Regions from separate parts of the Blautia sp. OM07-19 genome, predicted to be linked through region 2. Evidence: predicted binding sites of a transcription regulator. Region 2 holds the regulator's gene; each other region holds the start of a gene.
What was found. The regulator Rex, encoded in region 2, represses fermentation and respiration genes when NADH is low (regulators of the CRP and FNR family bind a similar motif). The targets are predictions, from matches to a motif close to ATTGTTAANTANTTAACAAT.

Region 1 (4,929 bases), on a different contig from region 2:
GATACCTTTGCAGATTTCCTGAGCCTGCTCGCTTGTAGCAGTTTTGCCTGTTCCGATAGCCCAGATTGGCTCGTAAGCGATAACCATAGTTTTAGCCTGCTCTGCTGTTACGTTCTGAAGACCAACTTTAACCTGCTGACGGATCCAGTCCATAGTGATTCCCTGCTCTCTCTGCTCAAGGGATTCTCCACAGCACATGATCGGTGTGATGCCGTGCTCAAATGCTTTGAGGACTTTCTTGTTAACGTCTTCGCTTGTTTCTCCGAAGTAGTCTCTTCTCTCGGAATGTCCAAGGATAACATATTTAACACCAGCGTCTACCAGCATAGCCGGAGCGATCTCGCCTGTGTATGCACCTTTTTCTTCGAAGTACATGTTCTCTGCTGCTACAGCAATGTTTGTTCCTTTGCAAGCTTCTACAACAGGAACGATGTCGATAGCCGGAACACCGAATACTACGTCAACTTCGTCGTTCTGTACGAGTGGTTTCAGGGTTTCTACTAATTTAACTGCTTCACTTGGAGTCATGTTCATTTTCCAGTTTCCAGCGATGATTTTCTTTCTTGCCATTTTTATTATCTCCCTTTATATTGTAATTTGACCAGCCATTGTTCGCCTGGCTCTAAATTCACACTGCGTCTGCGACTTGCGTTCATTAAGAGCGGCGAACCAAGTAAACGCTAAGTTCTGCCTGCGCCTACGGCTTGTCAATCACTAAGCTTTTTACTTGTCGTTTGCTGCTGCTACACCTGGCAGTTCCTTTCCTTCGAGGAATTCCAGGGATGCTCCACCACCTGTAGAGATGTGGGTCATCTTGTCGCCATAACCAAGGATGTTAACTGCTGCTGCAGAGTCTCCACCACCGATGATAGTTGTAGCTTCAGTGTCAGCAAGTGCTTTGGCAACTGCTTCTGTACCATGAGCAAAGTTCGGCATTTCGAAGCAGCCCATCGGTCCGTTCCAAACAACAGTCTTGGCATCCTTAACAGCGTCGCAGAAAAGCTGCTCTGTCTTCGGTCCGATGTCCATTCCTTCCCAGCCATCCGGGATGCATCCACGGTCTACAACCTGAATGTTGCAATCGTTGGAGAAATCATCTCCGATTCTGTTGTCAACTGGAAGAAGAAGTTTAACACCTTTTTCTTCTGCTTTCTTGAGCATGTCTAATGCATACTGAAGGTAATCATCCTCGCAAAGGGAATTACCAATGTGTCCGCCAAGTGCTTTGGAGAATGTGTAAGACATACCGCCACCGATGATCAGAGTATCAACTTTGTCAAGAAGGTTGTTGATAACAGAGATCTTGCTGGAAACTTTAGCTCCACCAAGGATAGCTACGAATGGTCTCTCCGGATTTTCAACAGCATTTCCGAGGAATGCAATTTCTTTCTCCATCAGATATCCAACTACTGCTGTATCCACATATTTGGTAACACCAACGTTGGAGCAGTGTGCTCTGTGGGCTGTACCAAATGCGTCGTTTACGAATACATCGCAAAGAGAAGCCAGATCTTTGCTGAACTCATCACCGTTTTTGGTTTCTTCTGCACGATAACGTGTGTTTTCAAGAAGGATAACTTCTCCGTCTTTCATTGCATCTACAGCTGCTCTGACAGTATCATCAACAACAACCGGGCTCGGAACGAATTTAACTTCCTGTCCGAGAAGCTCTGTAAGACGTTTTGCAACAGGTGCAAGAGATAATTCCGGTTTCGGCTCTCCCTTCGGTTTGCCAAGGTGTGAACAAAGAATGATCTTTCCGCCATCTGCGATCAGCTTCTTGATTGTAGGAAGAGCTGCTACAAGACGATTCTCATCTGTAATTTTGCCGTCCTGCAGAGGTACGTTAAAGTCACATCTTACCAGAACTTTCTGGCCTTTTACATTGATATCATCAACGGATTTCTTGTTTAATCCCATGCTAATATTCCTCCAAATTCATAAAAAATGGGTCCGGTCCAAATCAGACCGGACCCTGACTGAGTCTATTTGTGCTATTGCTCAATGCAATAACCTGCTCCACACTCTAACTTATGGACTTGATTAAGCGTTCAGAAGTTTGCCGAAGTGTTTGATTGTACGAACCATCTGGCTTGTGTAGGAGTTTTCGTTGTCATACCATGAAACAACCTGTACTTCTGTTGTGCCGTTCTCAAGTGGCAGAACCATTGTCTGAGTAGCATCGAACAGAGAACCAAATCTCATACCAACGATATCGCTGGATACGATCTCATCTTCGTTGTATCCGAAGGATTCATTAGAAGCTGCTTTCATAGCTGCGTTGATCTGCTCTTTTGTTACGTTTCCTTCAACTACTGCTGTAAGGATTGTTGTAGAACCTGTTGGGGTTGGTACACGCTGAGCGGATCCGATCAGTTTGCCGTTCAGTTCTGGGATAACCAGACCGATTGCTTTAGCAGCACCTGTGCTGTTCGGAACGATGTTAACTGCAGCTGCACGGGATCTTCTCAGATCGCCTTTTCTCTGCGGTCCATCAAGTGTCATCTGATCGCCTGTGTAAGCGTGGATTGTGCACATGATACCAGATTTGATCGGTGCAAGATCGTTAAGAGCCTTAGCCATTGGTGCAAGGCAGTTTGTTGTACAGGATGCTGCGGAGATGATCTTATCTTCGTTTGTAAGACCTTCGTGGTTTACATTGTAAACGATTGTCTTAAGGTCGTTTCCAGCCGGAGCGGAAATAACAACGTGTTTAGCACCTGCATCGATATGAGCCTGAGCTTTGTCTTTGGAGGTATAGAAACCTGTGCACTCGAGAACTACGTCTACACCGATTTCTCCCCACGGAAGTTCTGCAGCGTTAGCTTTTGCATAGATTTTGATTTCTTTTCCGTCAACTGTGATGGAATCTTCTCCTGCTTCTACTTTGTCAGCCAGAGCGTATCTTCCCTGTGTTGAGTCATATTTTAATAAGTGAGCCAGCATTTTCGGGGATGTAAGGTCGTTGATAGCAACGATTTCAAATCCTTCTGCTCCAAACATCTGACGGAAAGCCAGACGACCGATACGGCCAAATCCATTAATTGCAACTTTTACTGCCATGATAAATTCCTCCTATGAATTAAATGGTTGATTATGGCGTTTGTTAAAGAAACGTCAACCTATTGCATATTGTATCGAATCTCGTACAAAAATTCAAGTGCATTTTAAAAAAAACATGATAAAAAATGTGTAAAATAGAAATGAAAGCGTAGCACGAAGCATTTTCTCATGCTATAATAGGTGCAGTTCATGTAAAGGAGGACAGAAAAATGTCAAATCAAATCTTATGGGACTGTCATATGCACTCTTCTTTTTCTGCAGATTCTGACACTCCTATGGAAGATATGATCCAGGACGCGATCCGACGGGGACTTCATGGTGTATGCTTTACCGAGCATCTTGACCCGGATTACCCGCCGACTCCGGATAATGAAACTTTTGAACTGGATCTGTCTGCCTATCAGGAAAACCTTTTCATGCTTCGGGACAAGTATCAGTCGAAACTGGATGTCCGTTTCGGGATCGAGCTTGGGCTTCAGCCGCATCTGGAACATTCTTTTAAGGAACTTCTGGAATCGGTTCCTTTTGATTTCGTGATCGGCTCTTCTCATGTCGTCCATGGTCAGGATCCTTATTACAGGGAATTCTTCAAGGGGCGTAAGGAATCGGAATGTTATATGGAATATTTTGAGTCCATTCTTGAGAATCTGGCTGTATTTTCGGAAATGGATGTTTACGGGCATATCGACTATGTGGTACGATATGGTCCCAACCAGAACCGCGAATACTCTTACGGACGCTATCAGGACATTCTTGATGAGATCCTGCGGACGATCATTTCCAAGGGCTGCGGAATCGAGCTGAACACCGGAGGGTTCCATTACGGGCTTGGCGAGCCGAACCCCTGCCGTGCAGTCATCCGACGCTACCGACAGCTTGGTGGGGAGATCATCACGATCGGTGCCGATGCACATGGTCCGGACAAGATCGCCTATGCATTTGATAAAGCGGCAGATATTCTTGCCGACTGCGGTTTTACATATTATACTGTCTTTAAAGACCGTAAGCCGGAATTTATAAAACTGTGATTTTATGATTCGGGCTTTATAATATAAGAAAAAACAAACAGGGAGGAAATAAATCATGGCAAAAAAACGCCTTCAGAAAAAACGTGAAGCAACCAAGACTGCTGCTTCCAAAAGTACAGCACCTGTGAAAGAAGCTGTAAAAGTAGAGGCTGAAACGGCGAAAGTGGAAACTAAGAAAGTGGAGCCGGTTAAGGTCGAAACCAAAAAGGTTGAGGCCGTCAAAGTCGAAACTACCAAGACTGAGCCGGTTAAGGTCGAAACCAAGAAAGTTGAACCAGTCAAAGTTGAGACCACCAAGACAGAACCTGTGAAAGTGGAAACTGCCAAAACAGAATCCGTCAAAATTGAGTCCCACAAAGAGGACACTGCTAAAGTAGAAACTTCCAAGACAGAAGCTCCTAAAGTTCCTGCCAAAGAAGCGGCTGCCAAGATTCCTGCAAGAGATGACGATGCGATCTACTGCGAGCGTCTTTCCAGACATCTTGACGAGCTGAAATGGCTCTACTGTGAACTGTATCAGGACAATCCGTATGTTACCATGCATCTCAATGACCTGCTTACTGTACTCAAGAAATTTTATGATATGAGAAGCAATGACCTCAAAGAATCCGATATCCGCCGTGCAAAGGACCCGAAATGGTACAAGCGCAATGATCTTACCGGAATGATGATGTATGTCAATGCTTTTGCAGGTACGCTCTCCAATCTGGAAAAGAAGCTGGATTATGTACAGGAATGCAATGTAAATTATCTCCATCTTATGCCTCTTCTTGAGTCCCCTAAAGGACGCAGCGATGGCGGATATGCAGTTGCTGACTTCCGTAAGGTACAGGAAGAG
Region 2 (4,929 bases):
ACAGTTTCCTGCTGCACCGGAGCGTATTTCTCAGTGAGTTCTTCTTTTTTCTCAAGGTAGTAATCGTAATCACCGATATAGTTGACAACGGCCTGATTGGTCAGTTCCAGGATCCTGGTCGCGGTCTGGTTGATGAAATATCGGTCATGAGAAACATAAAAGACCGTACCGGTGTAACTGTTCAGCGCTTCTTCGAGGATTTCTTTGGAAGCGATATCAAGGTGGTTGGTCGGCTCATCGAGGATCAGGAAGTTTGCCTCGGAGAGCATCAGCTTCGCGAGGGAAACACGGCCGCGCTCACCACCGGAGAGAGAGGAGATCACTTTGAAAACATCATCACCGGTAAAGAGGAAGGCGGCGAGCATGTTTCGAATCTCTGTCTCGGTAAGTGTCGGGTAAGTATCGGAAATTTCCTCAAAGATCGTCTTCTCCGCGTGGAGTACATGGTGTTCCTGGTCATAATATCCGATCTGAACCTTGGAGCCCAGGGAAAAAGTTCCTGAGTCTGCCGGGATAAGATCGTTGAGGATCTTGAGCATGGTCGTCTTGCCGGTACCGTTGTTTCCGATCAGAGCAACGCGCTCACCACGCTTGATCTGGAAAGAGATATCGGTAAAAAGTGTCTGCTCCGGAAAGCTCTTGGAAAGTTCTTCTACCGTGAGAACATCGTTTCCACTGACAACTCTCGGTTCCAGAGAAAGCCGCATCTGGCTCTGGACCTCGGTCGGTTTCTCGATCCGCTGGATCTTACCGAGCATTTTTTCACGGCTTTCTGCGCGGCGGATGGATTTCTCACGGTTGAAGGATTTCAGCTTGACGATGACGGCTTCCTGATGCTTGATGTCTCTCTGCTGGTTAAGGTAAGCCTTGTACTGTGCGTCACGAAGCTGTGCTTTCTTTTCGGCGTAAGCGGAGTAATTGCCACTGTACATGCGGACCTGGGCGGCATCGATCTCAATGACCTTCGTTACAACTTTATCAAGGAAATAACGGTCATGGGAGACGATAAATACAGCACCCGGATAATTCAGAAGATAAGTTTCCAGCCAGGAAATACTCTCCATGTCGAGGTGGTTGGTCGGCTCATCGAGGAGAAGAATGTCCGGCTTGGAGATCAGGAGTTTACCAAGAGCGACACGGGTCTTCTGTCCACCGGAGAGGGTTTCGACCTGTTTGGCAAAATCTTCGTCCGTAAAGCCAAGACCCTTGAGGACACCCATTAGCTCGCTCTTGTAGGCATAGCCGTTTTCCAGCTCAAATTCGTGGGTCAGGCGGGTGTAGGTGTTCATCAGACGGTCAAGTTCCTCGCCGGAAGCGTTTTTCATCTGGACTTCGATCGCACGCATGCGGTCTTCCATGTCGATGATGTACTGCTTGGTTGTGAGCAGTTCCTCATAGACGGTGCGGTGTCCGCTGACATCCTGATACTGTGCGAGATAACCGATCTTCTTGTCCTTCATCAGAACGACCTGACCGGAATCCGCAGAAATTTCATTCATTATAATACGGAGAAGGGTTGTCTTACCTGCTCCGTTGTTGCCGATGAGAGCGGCTTTTTCACGCTCTTCTATATGAAATGAGGCATCGTTCAAAATGACTTTTTCGCCAAAAGATTTGCTGATGCCCTGACACGATAAAATCATAAATATTCCTCCAAAGTCAATATACGCTATGATTATAAGGTTAAATGATGGCTTTGTAAAGGAAATTTCCTCAAAAATTGTATAGATTTGACAACATTGATTGACAATAAAATAACATTTCGGTATAATTAACAGGAAAGTATAAGGAGGGGACAACGGTGGAAGCAAAACAGATATCAAAAGCTGTAATTAAGAGACTGCCCCGGTATTATCGCTATCTTGGCGAGTTACTGGAAGACAATGTTGAACGTATATCTTCCAATGACCTTAGTAAGAAAATGCGTGTCACAGCATCGCAGATCCGCCAGGATTTGAATAATTTTGGAGGATTTGGGCAGCAGGGATACGGTTATAATGTGAAATATCTCTATACAGAAATCGGTAAGATCCTTGGACTGGATGAGGTACATCCGATGATCATCATCGGTGCCGGTAATCTTGGACAGGCACTTGCCAATTACGTTGACTTTGAAAAACGTGGTTTTAAGCTGGAAGGGATTTTTGATGTCAATCCGGTACTGGAGGGCATCGCGGTCCGTGGAATTGAGATCCAGATGATCAGTAATCTCCCATTCTTCCTCAGAGAGAAGAATATTGAGATTGCGATTCTCACATTGCCGAAGAACAAGGCGAAGGATATGGCAGATATCCTGATCGAGAATGGTATCAAGGCAATCTGGAATTTTGCACATATCGATCTGGAGACTCCGGAGGATGTCATTGTAGAGAACGTACATCTTTCTGAGAGTCTGATGACGTTATCTTACAATCTCAGTCAATATCGTCAGGAACACGTGGAAGAGCAGCAATCATAACATGAGGACAGCAAGAGGCTGTTACCCGGCTCCTTAATGAAGGCGGCTGCGTAACAGCTTTTTGCTTTGTATCGTATATCGAGGAGATATCAGATGAAACGAATTGTAGGCGGATCGGAAATGAAAGCACTGGATGGCTGCACCATTACCGGAATGGGAGTTCCGTCCTGTGTGCTGATGGAACGGGCGGCACTGGCTGTTGTGGATGCAATGGAAGGACATTTTGCGGAAATGTCACAGAAACAGCGGATCTTGTGCGTCTGCGGAGGCGGGAACAACGGCGGAGACGGAGTCGCAATCGCCAGGATCCTGCATCTGCATGGATATAACGCGGAAATCTATATGCTCGGAAATCCGGATCACCGCACAAAGGAAACACGCCGCCAGCTTAAGATCGCAGAGAATTATCAGGTCCCTCTGGTGAATAACCTGGCAGCAGGAGAATATACTACTATAGTAGATGCCATCTTCGGCGTTGGGCTTGACCGCTCGATCGAAGGAAAATACAGAGAAGTCATTCAGGCTTTGAACGAGGTTTCTGCATGGAAAGTGGCGGTAGATCTGCCGTCCGGGGTATGCAGCAACACGGGCAGAGAGCTTGGAATCGCATTTCGTGCGGATCTGACGGTGACGTTTGCATTCTGTAAAACAGGCTTGTGTTTTTATCCAGGCAAAAATTTTGCGGGAAAAATTGTTGTAGCAGATGTCGGCATCTACGAGAATCCGGATCTTCCGACACAGAAAGCGGCACTTGAGAAAAAAGATCTCCAGAAGCTTCCTCTGCGCGCCGCGAATGGGAACAAGGGTACGTTTGGCAAGGTTCTTGTCGTTGCCGGAAGCAAAGGAATGTGCGGGGCAGCGTATCTCTGTGCAGAGGGCGCCTTCGCTGCCGGAGCCGGGATGGTCAAGATCCTGACGGATGAGGAGAATCGCATTCCACTGCAGACGCTTCTTCCGGAGGCGATGTTTGCAGATGATGCTGGCGGCAACGAAGCATGGGTTAATGCAATGCACTGGTGCGACATTGTGGTGATCGGACCAGGACTTGGACAGTCTGAGAAAAGTGCACGGAAAACAGAATTTTATCTTGCCCATGCGCAGAGAATGGGGAAACCTGTGATCATGGATGCGGATGGACTGAACCTGCTCTCGAAACATCCGGAGTGGAAGAAATATCTTCAGCACAGCCAGGTGATCTGTACGCCGCATCTTGGCGAGACGAGTCGGCTGAGTGAAAATTTTATGACTTCTAAAAATAGCGGATTGTTTTCAGAAGCAGCGGATCGGGCACTCTCCATACCGGAAATTCAGCAAAATCTCATTTGGACAGCATCGAATTTTGCAAGGGAAAATGGCGTGGTCTGTGTGCTCAAAGATGCAGTGACTGTTGTTGCAGATCCGAAGAGGGATTTTTGCTGGATCAATCAAAGCGGGAATCCAGGAATGGCGACTGCGGGAAGCGGGGATGTCCTGTCGGGGATCCTGGCAGGGGTTCTGTGTGCATTCCGTTCAGATCCGGAGAATACGGTGGATCTGGCAAAGCAGGCGGCTTTTGGCGTATTCCTTCACGGGCTGGCAGGAGATAAGGCTGTCGAGGAAAAAGGCACTTACGGAATGAAAGCCGGAGACATTGCGCGGGCAGCGGCGAAAGTTCTTAAAGACAGAGAAACTATGCAGGAACTCTGATAAGTTTCAAAAATCCAGATAAAAATAATTGCATTACGCAGTAAGGAGATAAAGATCATGAAAAAATTCGAAAGAGTAAAGGCCGTCGTATCCCTGGATGCGATCGCACATAACTTTGCAGAGATGAAGAAAAACATTGCCAAGGGTACCAAGATCGTTGCTGTCATCAAGGCAGACGGATATGGACATGGCGCAGAGGCGATCGCACGTCTGATCGAAGACTATGACTATATCTGGGGATTTGCAGTTGCGACACCGGAGGAAGCATTGCAGCTTCGTACCTTTGGTGTGAAAAAACCGATTCTGATCCTTGGAATCGTTTTTGAAGAATATTTCACACAAATGATCGCAAAGGAGATCCGTTTAACTGTCTGCACCTATGAGATGGCACAGAAACTTTCAGAAGAAGCGCAGCGTCAGGGAAGAGATGTACATATCCATATCGGTCTTGATACCGGTATGAGCCGTATTGGATTTGCAGACAGACAGGAAAGTGTCGAAGAGATCAAAAAGATCTCCCAGCTTCCAAATCTGAAGATCGAGGGAATGTTCACTCATTTTGCAAGAGCAGACGAGACAGACAGAAGCCCGGCGATCGACCAGCTTAACCGTTATCTGAATTTTGCAAAACTTCTGGAGGATGCAGGCATTCAGATCCCGATGAAGCACTGCTCTAACAGCGCAGGGATCATCCGTGTGCCGGAGGCAAACTTAAATGCAGTCCGTGCGGGTATTACGATCTATGGAATCTATCCTTCCAATGAAGTGGAGAGAGATATCGTGAA
Region 3 (4,929 bases), on a different contig from region 2:
AAGTCCCTCTGCGGTTTTAAATCCCAAGATTCAAAAAGATTACCCAATCTTTTTAAATCACATGATCTTTCTAAACAGATCCTTCAGATCCTCCACACTCGCATCCTTCGGGTTACCCGGTGCACAAGCATCCGCATGTGCAGATTCAGCGAGGAACTGCAGATCTTCCTCTTTAATAGCCTCCAGCTTGGTCGGAATTCCCACATCAACAGAAAGCTTTCTAACCGCATCAATAGCAGCCTTTCTATATTCCTCCTGAGTCATAGAATCCACATCCTTCACACCCATTGCACGAGCGATCTCACGATACTTCTCTCCAGTGCATTCCTGGTTATATTCCATTACGATCGGAAGCATCATAGCGCATGCAACACCATGCGGAGTATCATAAACAGCACCCAGTGTATGCGCCATGGAATGTGCGATTCCAAGCCCTACATTTGAGAATCCCATGCCTGCGATATACTGTCCAAGAGCCATTCCCTCACGACCTTCTTTGGTATTTTCAACAGCTCCGCGAAGAGATTTGGAGATCAGTTCAATCGCTTTGAGATGGAACATATCTGTCATTTCCCATGCAGCTTTTGTGGTATATCCTTCGATTGCATGAGTCAGGGCATCCATACCTGTAGAAGCGGTCAGTCCCTTAGGCATTGAAGACATCATTTCCGGGTCAACAACTGCGATGATCGGCATGTCATGCGGGTCAACACATACAAATTTACGTTTCTTTTCTACATCTGTGATAACGTAGTTGATGGTAACTTCTGCTGCTGTTCCTGCTGTTGTCGGAACTGCAATGATCGGTACGCAAGGTTTCTTTGTCGGTGCTGTACCCTCCAGGCTTCTTACATCCTCAAATTCCGGGTTTGCGATGATGATACCGATTGCTTTTGCAGTATCCATGGAAGAACCACCACCGATTGCAATGATATAATCTGCACCGGATTTTTTAAATGCAGCTACACCATTCTGGACGTTCTGGATGGTCGGGTTTGCTTTGATATCAGAATAAATTTCGTATTCCAGACCCTCTTTTTCAAGGACATCTGTTACCTTGCTTGTTACGTTAAATTTGATCAGATCCGGGTCAGAGCATACAAATGCTTTTTTGAATGCATGTGCTTTTGCTTCGTTTGCGATCTCTGCAATTGCACCTGCTCCGTGATAAGATGTTCCGTTTAAGTTAATTCTATTTGCCATGATAATCACATCCCTTTCTGCGTCGCTCACGCCTTAACTTTGTTATTATCTTAACAATAGTTTTATAAAAAAGAAAGTTACAGAATCCAACAAGTGTAACGTTTTCTGTAACTTTCGTGATTTGTTCTAAATTTATGCATTCATATTCAGTAAAAATAACCAGATATATCTTTCCTGTTTATGGAAACATTTCTGTAACGCCTGTATTTCCAACATTTTTGAAGTTGTCAGTTCAGGATCTCAAGCCTCACAAAAATCTCTGCAAGCTTCTCCGGCATCCCATCTACAATGATAGATGCCAGTTCTTCCGGGGTACATGTCACCCCTCCTGTCACCCATTTGACAGTCATATAAATAGAGCTCTGGCAGTACATTTCCAGCAGATAATGAACGTTTTCGCCCGGTACTTTGCCAGTTTTTTCACGAATTAAATTTTCGTAAAACTGTAAGATCAGCTCGAAATCATGCTGTCTGAGGGAATTCTGTTCGTCATAACGAAACGCTGCCGCAAAAAACGTCTGCTCTTCCTGAATATAAGTAAACTTCTTGACCAGAGCATCATAGACCGTCTTTCCACGTCCCATATGTTCAAAAGATTTCGTAAGAAGTTTGTCAAAATACCAGTTGATCAGGTCGTATTTGTCCAGAAAATTCCTGTAAAAAGTCTGTCTCGTAAGCTCACATTTCTCTGTGATCTGCTTCACTGTGATGTTCTCTACAGGAGTTGTCTGCATACATTCTTTCATGGCCCGTGCCAGCCGGTATTTGGTTTTTTCACCCTTTGTCAGATCTCTCTGGTTGCCTGTTTCAGCCATTCTTTTTCTTCCTCATCTAAGTATGGTGATATGGTCGTATATACTTTCTGATGGTAATCATTCAGAAGTTTCCGCTCACGTTCTGTCATCTCTTCCGGGTTGATTCCCTCCAGATCAAATGGGACCATTGTCAGTGGTTCGAAGCACATAAACTGCCCGAAAGATGTCTTTTCTGCCTTTTTGCAGAGGACAAGATTTTCGTGGCGGATCCCGAATTCATTTTCCAGATAATAGCCAGGTTCGTCGGAGGTGATCATTCCTTCCTCAAGCACCGGTGCCGGATTTCCCGGAAGGTTTTTCCAACGGAAGCTGTTCGGTCCTTCGTGAACATTCAGAAGATAGCCTACCCCGTGTCCTGTGCCGTGGTTATAATCTTCACCCAGTTCCCAGAGCGGTCCTCTGGCAAGATAATCGAGGTTTAAACCTGTGCATCCGTACTTGAATTTCGCCGCTGCCAGGTTCAGATTTCCACGCAGAACTGCGGTAAAAAATTTCTTTTCTTTGGCTGTGACAGGTCCAAGAACAATGGTTCTTGTGATATCTGTTGTTCCTTCCAGATAATGTCCGCCGGTATCTGCAAGCACCATTCCCCTGGCCTCAAGCGGGATGTCTGTCGCTTCTGTCGCGCTGTAATGTACGATCGCAGCATGCGTTCCATATGCAATGATCGGATCAAAACTTTCCCCCAGAAAGTGCTCCTGTTCGCTGCGGAACTGGTATAATTTCTCCGCTGTGCTCAGTTCTGTAATGTTAGTTCTGGTGACGTTTTTCTTGAGCCAATGGATGAATTTAGTTACTGCGACACCGTCCTTAATATGTGCAATTCTCTCGTTTTCCATCTCTGTTTCGTTCTTGACTGCCTTCGGAAGAAGAGTCAGATTTGGCTCATCCAGAATCGTCACTTCAGATGGAATATTACTTACGAGACGGCTGTTGACATTCGCCCTGGAGAGCAGAACTTTCTTATCTGAAGAGATGCTCTGAACATAAGAATAGACATCATCGTATGGGTAAATTTTTACCCCATCTGCTTCCAGATTACTGCGGATCTCTTCTGAAAAAGCTGCTGCATTTGCGTATAATCTCAATTCATTCTCCATCATTACAAGGTAAGAAAGAACCACCGGACAGCAATGGATATCGTTACCGCGGATGTTCAAAAGCCAGGCGATATCATCGAGGGATGTGAGGATAAAAGTGTCGGCTTCTTTTGCTTTCATCTGCTCACGGATCTCTGCGATCTTATCTGCTCTGGACTTGCCGGTCCATCGGATATCCAGTTCCATGACCGGCTCACAGGAAAGAACCGGACGGTCTTCCCAGATCTCGCCGATCAGGTCATCGTTTACAGAAAATGTGATATGTTTTTCCTGCAGAAGTTCCTGCAATTCTTCCGCTTCCCTCGCACTTACGGTACGGCCGTCGAAGCCAAGACACATGCCTTCTTGTAATTTATCGTTCAGAAACTGATGCACGGTCGGAACCCCTGGCTCGCCGGATTTGAACAGTTCTATTGTCGTATCGCGGAGCTGATCCGCTGCCTGGATAAAATAACGGCCATCGGTCCACAGGCCTGCCATGTCCTGTGTGATAATGGCAGTTCCTGCGGAGCCGGTGAAGCCGGTGATATATTTCCTGCATTTGAAGTAGTCACCTACGTATTCCGATCCATGGAAATCATCTGTTGGTACCAGATAGGCGTCTATCTTTTTTTCTTTCATAAGAATGCGAAGGGCGTTTAATTTTTGTTTTATAGTCATTTTTTTCTATGCCTCCCTCATAACATGGGGTGTAAATTTTATAAATTTACTTTAAACAGGATATATATATTTGTCAAGAGAGGAAGGGTACTTCCCTTGGACCCGTTAATTTGCATTGACCTTTCTTGTCAGGGCGGGATGCCCTGGGGGGGATGTTTTTATATTGGGATATATGAAAACCTCGAAGGGACTTGCCAGTCCCCTCGCCACCCCTGGGCTGGGTGTTTGACGGAAATTTTGTCTTATGTAGTGCCCTTTGAAAAATTCTCCTGGTGTATCAGGTCGGAAGATCTTTGTATAAATGATATCGCAGTATATAAAAATAACAGGATTCTTCTCTTTCGCATGGAGAAGATATCCTGTTATTTTATCATACTATTGGTGAGTTGATTTGTATTAGTATAACTCTAAGCTAGTGTACTGTATCATTGACATTTCGCTAAATAACTTGCCTGTTTTCCCATCGAACTGCGTTGACTTCGCCCAACGATGCCACCGCATCGCCTCGTTCAGTCGCCTTGTCGATGAAAAAACATTCTGCGTTATTTAACTGAAAGTCAATGAGACAGTACACTAGGTCATCCATTTTAAAACTCTTCATTGGTCAGAATCTAAAATACTATCTTCCAAGCCAACCATCTCAAGAGCATTTATTGACTTTAATCTGGCTTGCTCATTCTACAGTCATCCATTTTTCCAAAATTCTGTGGTCTTTCAAATAAATTACTTCTTACAGAGTCATTCCAGCACCCAATTTTCGTTGGTTTCCAGCCGACTTACTTCCCACGTAGTCATTCTCACTCCCAATCTTCGTTGGTTTCCAGACGACTTACTCCTCACGTAGTCATCCCAATACCCCCGCGCCTTTCGCGCCAGCGAAACAGCCCTAACAGTTAGCGTCAGCCCGTTCTGTCTTGATGCACCAGGCGTGGCCAAGTAGGGGGGCTGAGGGGGAGCTTCGGCCTTCGCAACTTCGAGATGCTCCCCCTCAGGGTTTTCTCAGTTTCCAAACTGAATTTTCCTGCCTTATAAGGCAAAAATTATACTTTTTTAATATGAGACTTAATTCTTAGAAAAGTCCAGTGATCTTTCCGGTCTCATCAACATCAATACGTTCTGCAGCAGGTACTTTCGGAAGACCTGGCATCGTC

Region 1: gap (type I glyceraldehyde-3-phosphate dehydrogenase) is a predicted target of Rex. The motif match lies at 3,103-3,122, and genes of this name have one in related genera.
Region 3: fucO (lactaldehyde reductase) is a predicted target of Rex. The motif match lies at 1,242-1,261, and genes of this name have one in related genera.

What each region holds. Positions count from the first base shown of each region.
Region 1 is NZ_QULA01000017.1:39,087-44,015, reverse strand. Features, by position in the region: gene tpiA (triose-phosphate isomerase) at 1-570, opposite strand, end outside; gene DXC01_RS12210 (phosphoglycerate kinase) at 724-1,920, opposite strand; gene gap (type I glyceraldehyde-3-phosphate dehydrogenase) at 2,044-3,063, opposite strand; gene DXC01_RS12200 (histidinol-phosphatase HisJ family protein) at 3,273-4,091, shown strand; gene DXC01_RS12195 (alpha-amylase family glycosyl hydrolase) at 4,147-4,929, shown strand, end outside.
Region 2 is NZ_QULA01000042.1:10,082-15,010, forward strand. Features, by position in the region: gene abc-f (ribosomal protection-like ABC-F family protein) at 1-1,643, opposite strand, end outside; gene DXC01_RS17920 (redox-sensing transcriptional repressor Rex) at 1,802-2,458, shown strand; gene DXC01_RS17925 (NAD(P)H-hydrate dehydratase) at 2,552-4,144, shown strand; gene alr (alanine racemase) at 4,202-4,929, shown strand, end outside.
Region 3 is NZ_QULA01000024.1:10,323-15,251, forward strand. Features, by position in the region: gene fucO (lactaldehyde reductase) at 58-1,203, opposite strand; gene DXC01_RS14505 (TetR/AcrR family transcriptional regulator C-terminal domain-containing protein) at 1,431-2,018, opposite strand; gene DXC01_RS14510 (aminopeptidase P family protein) at 1,988-3,778, opposite strand; gene DXC01_RS14515 (formate--tetrahydrofolate ligase) at 4,848-4,929, opposite strand, start outside.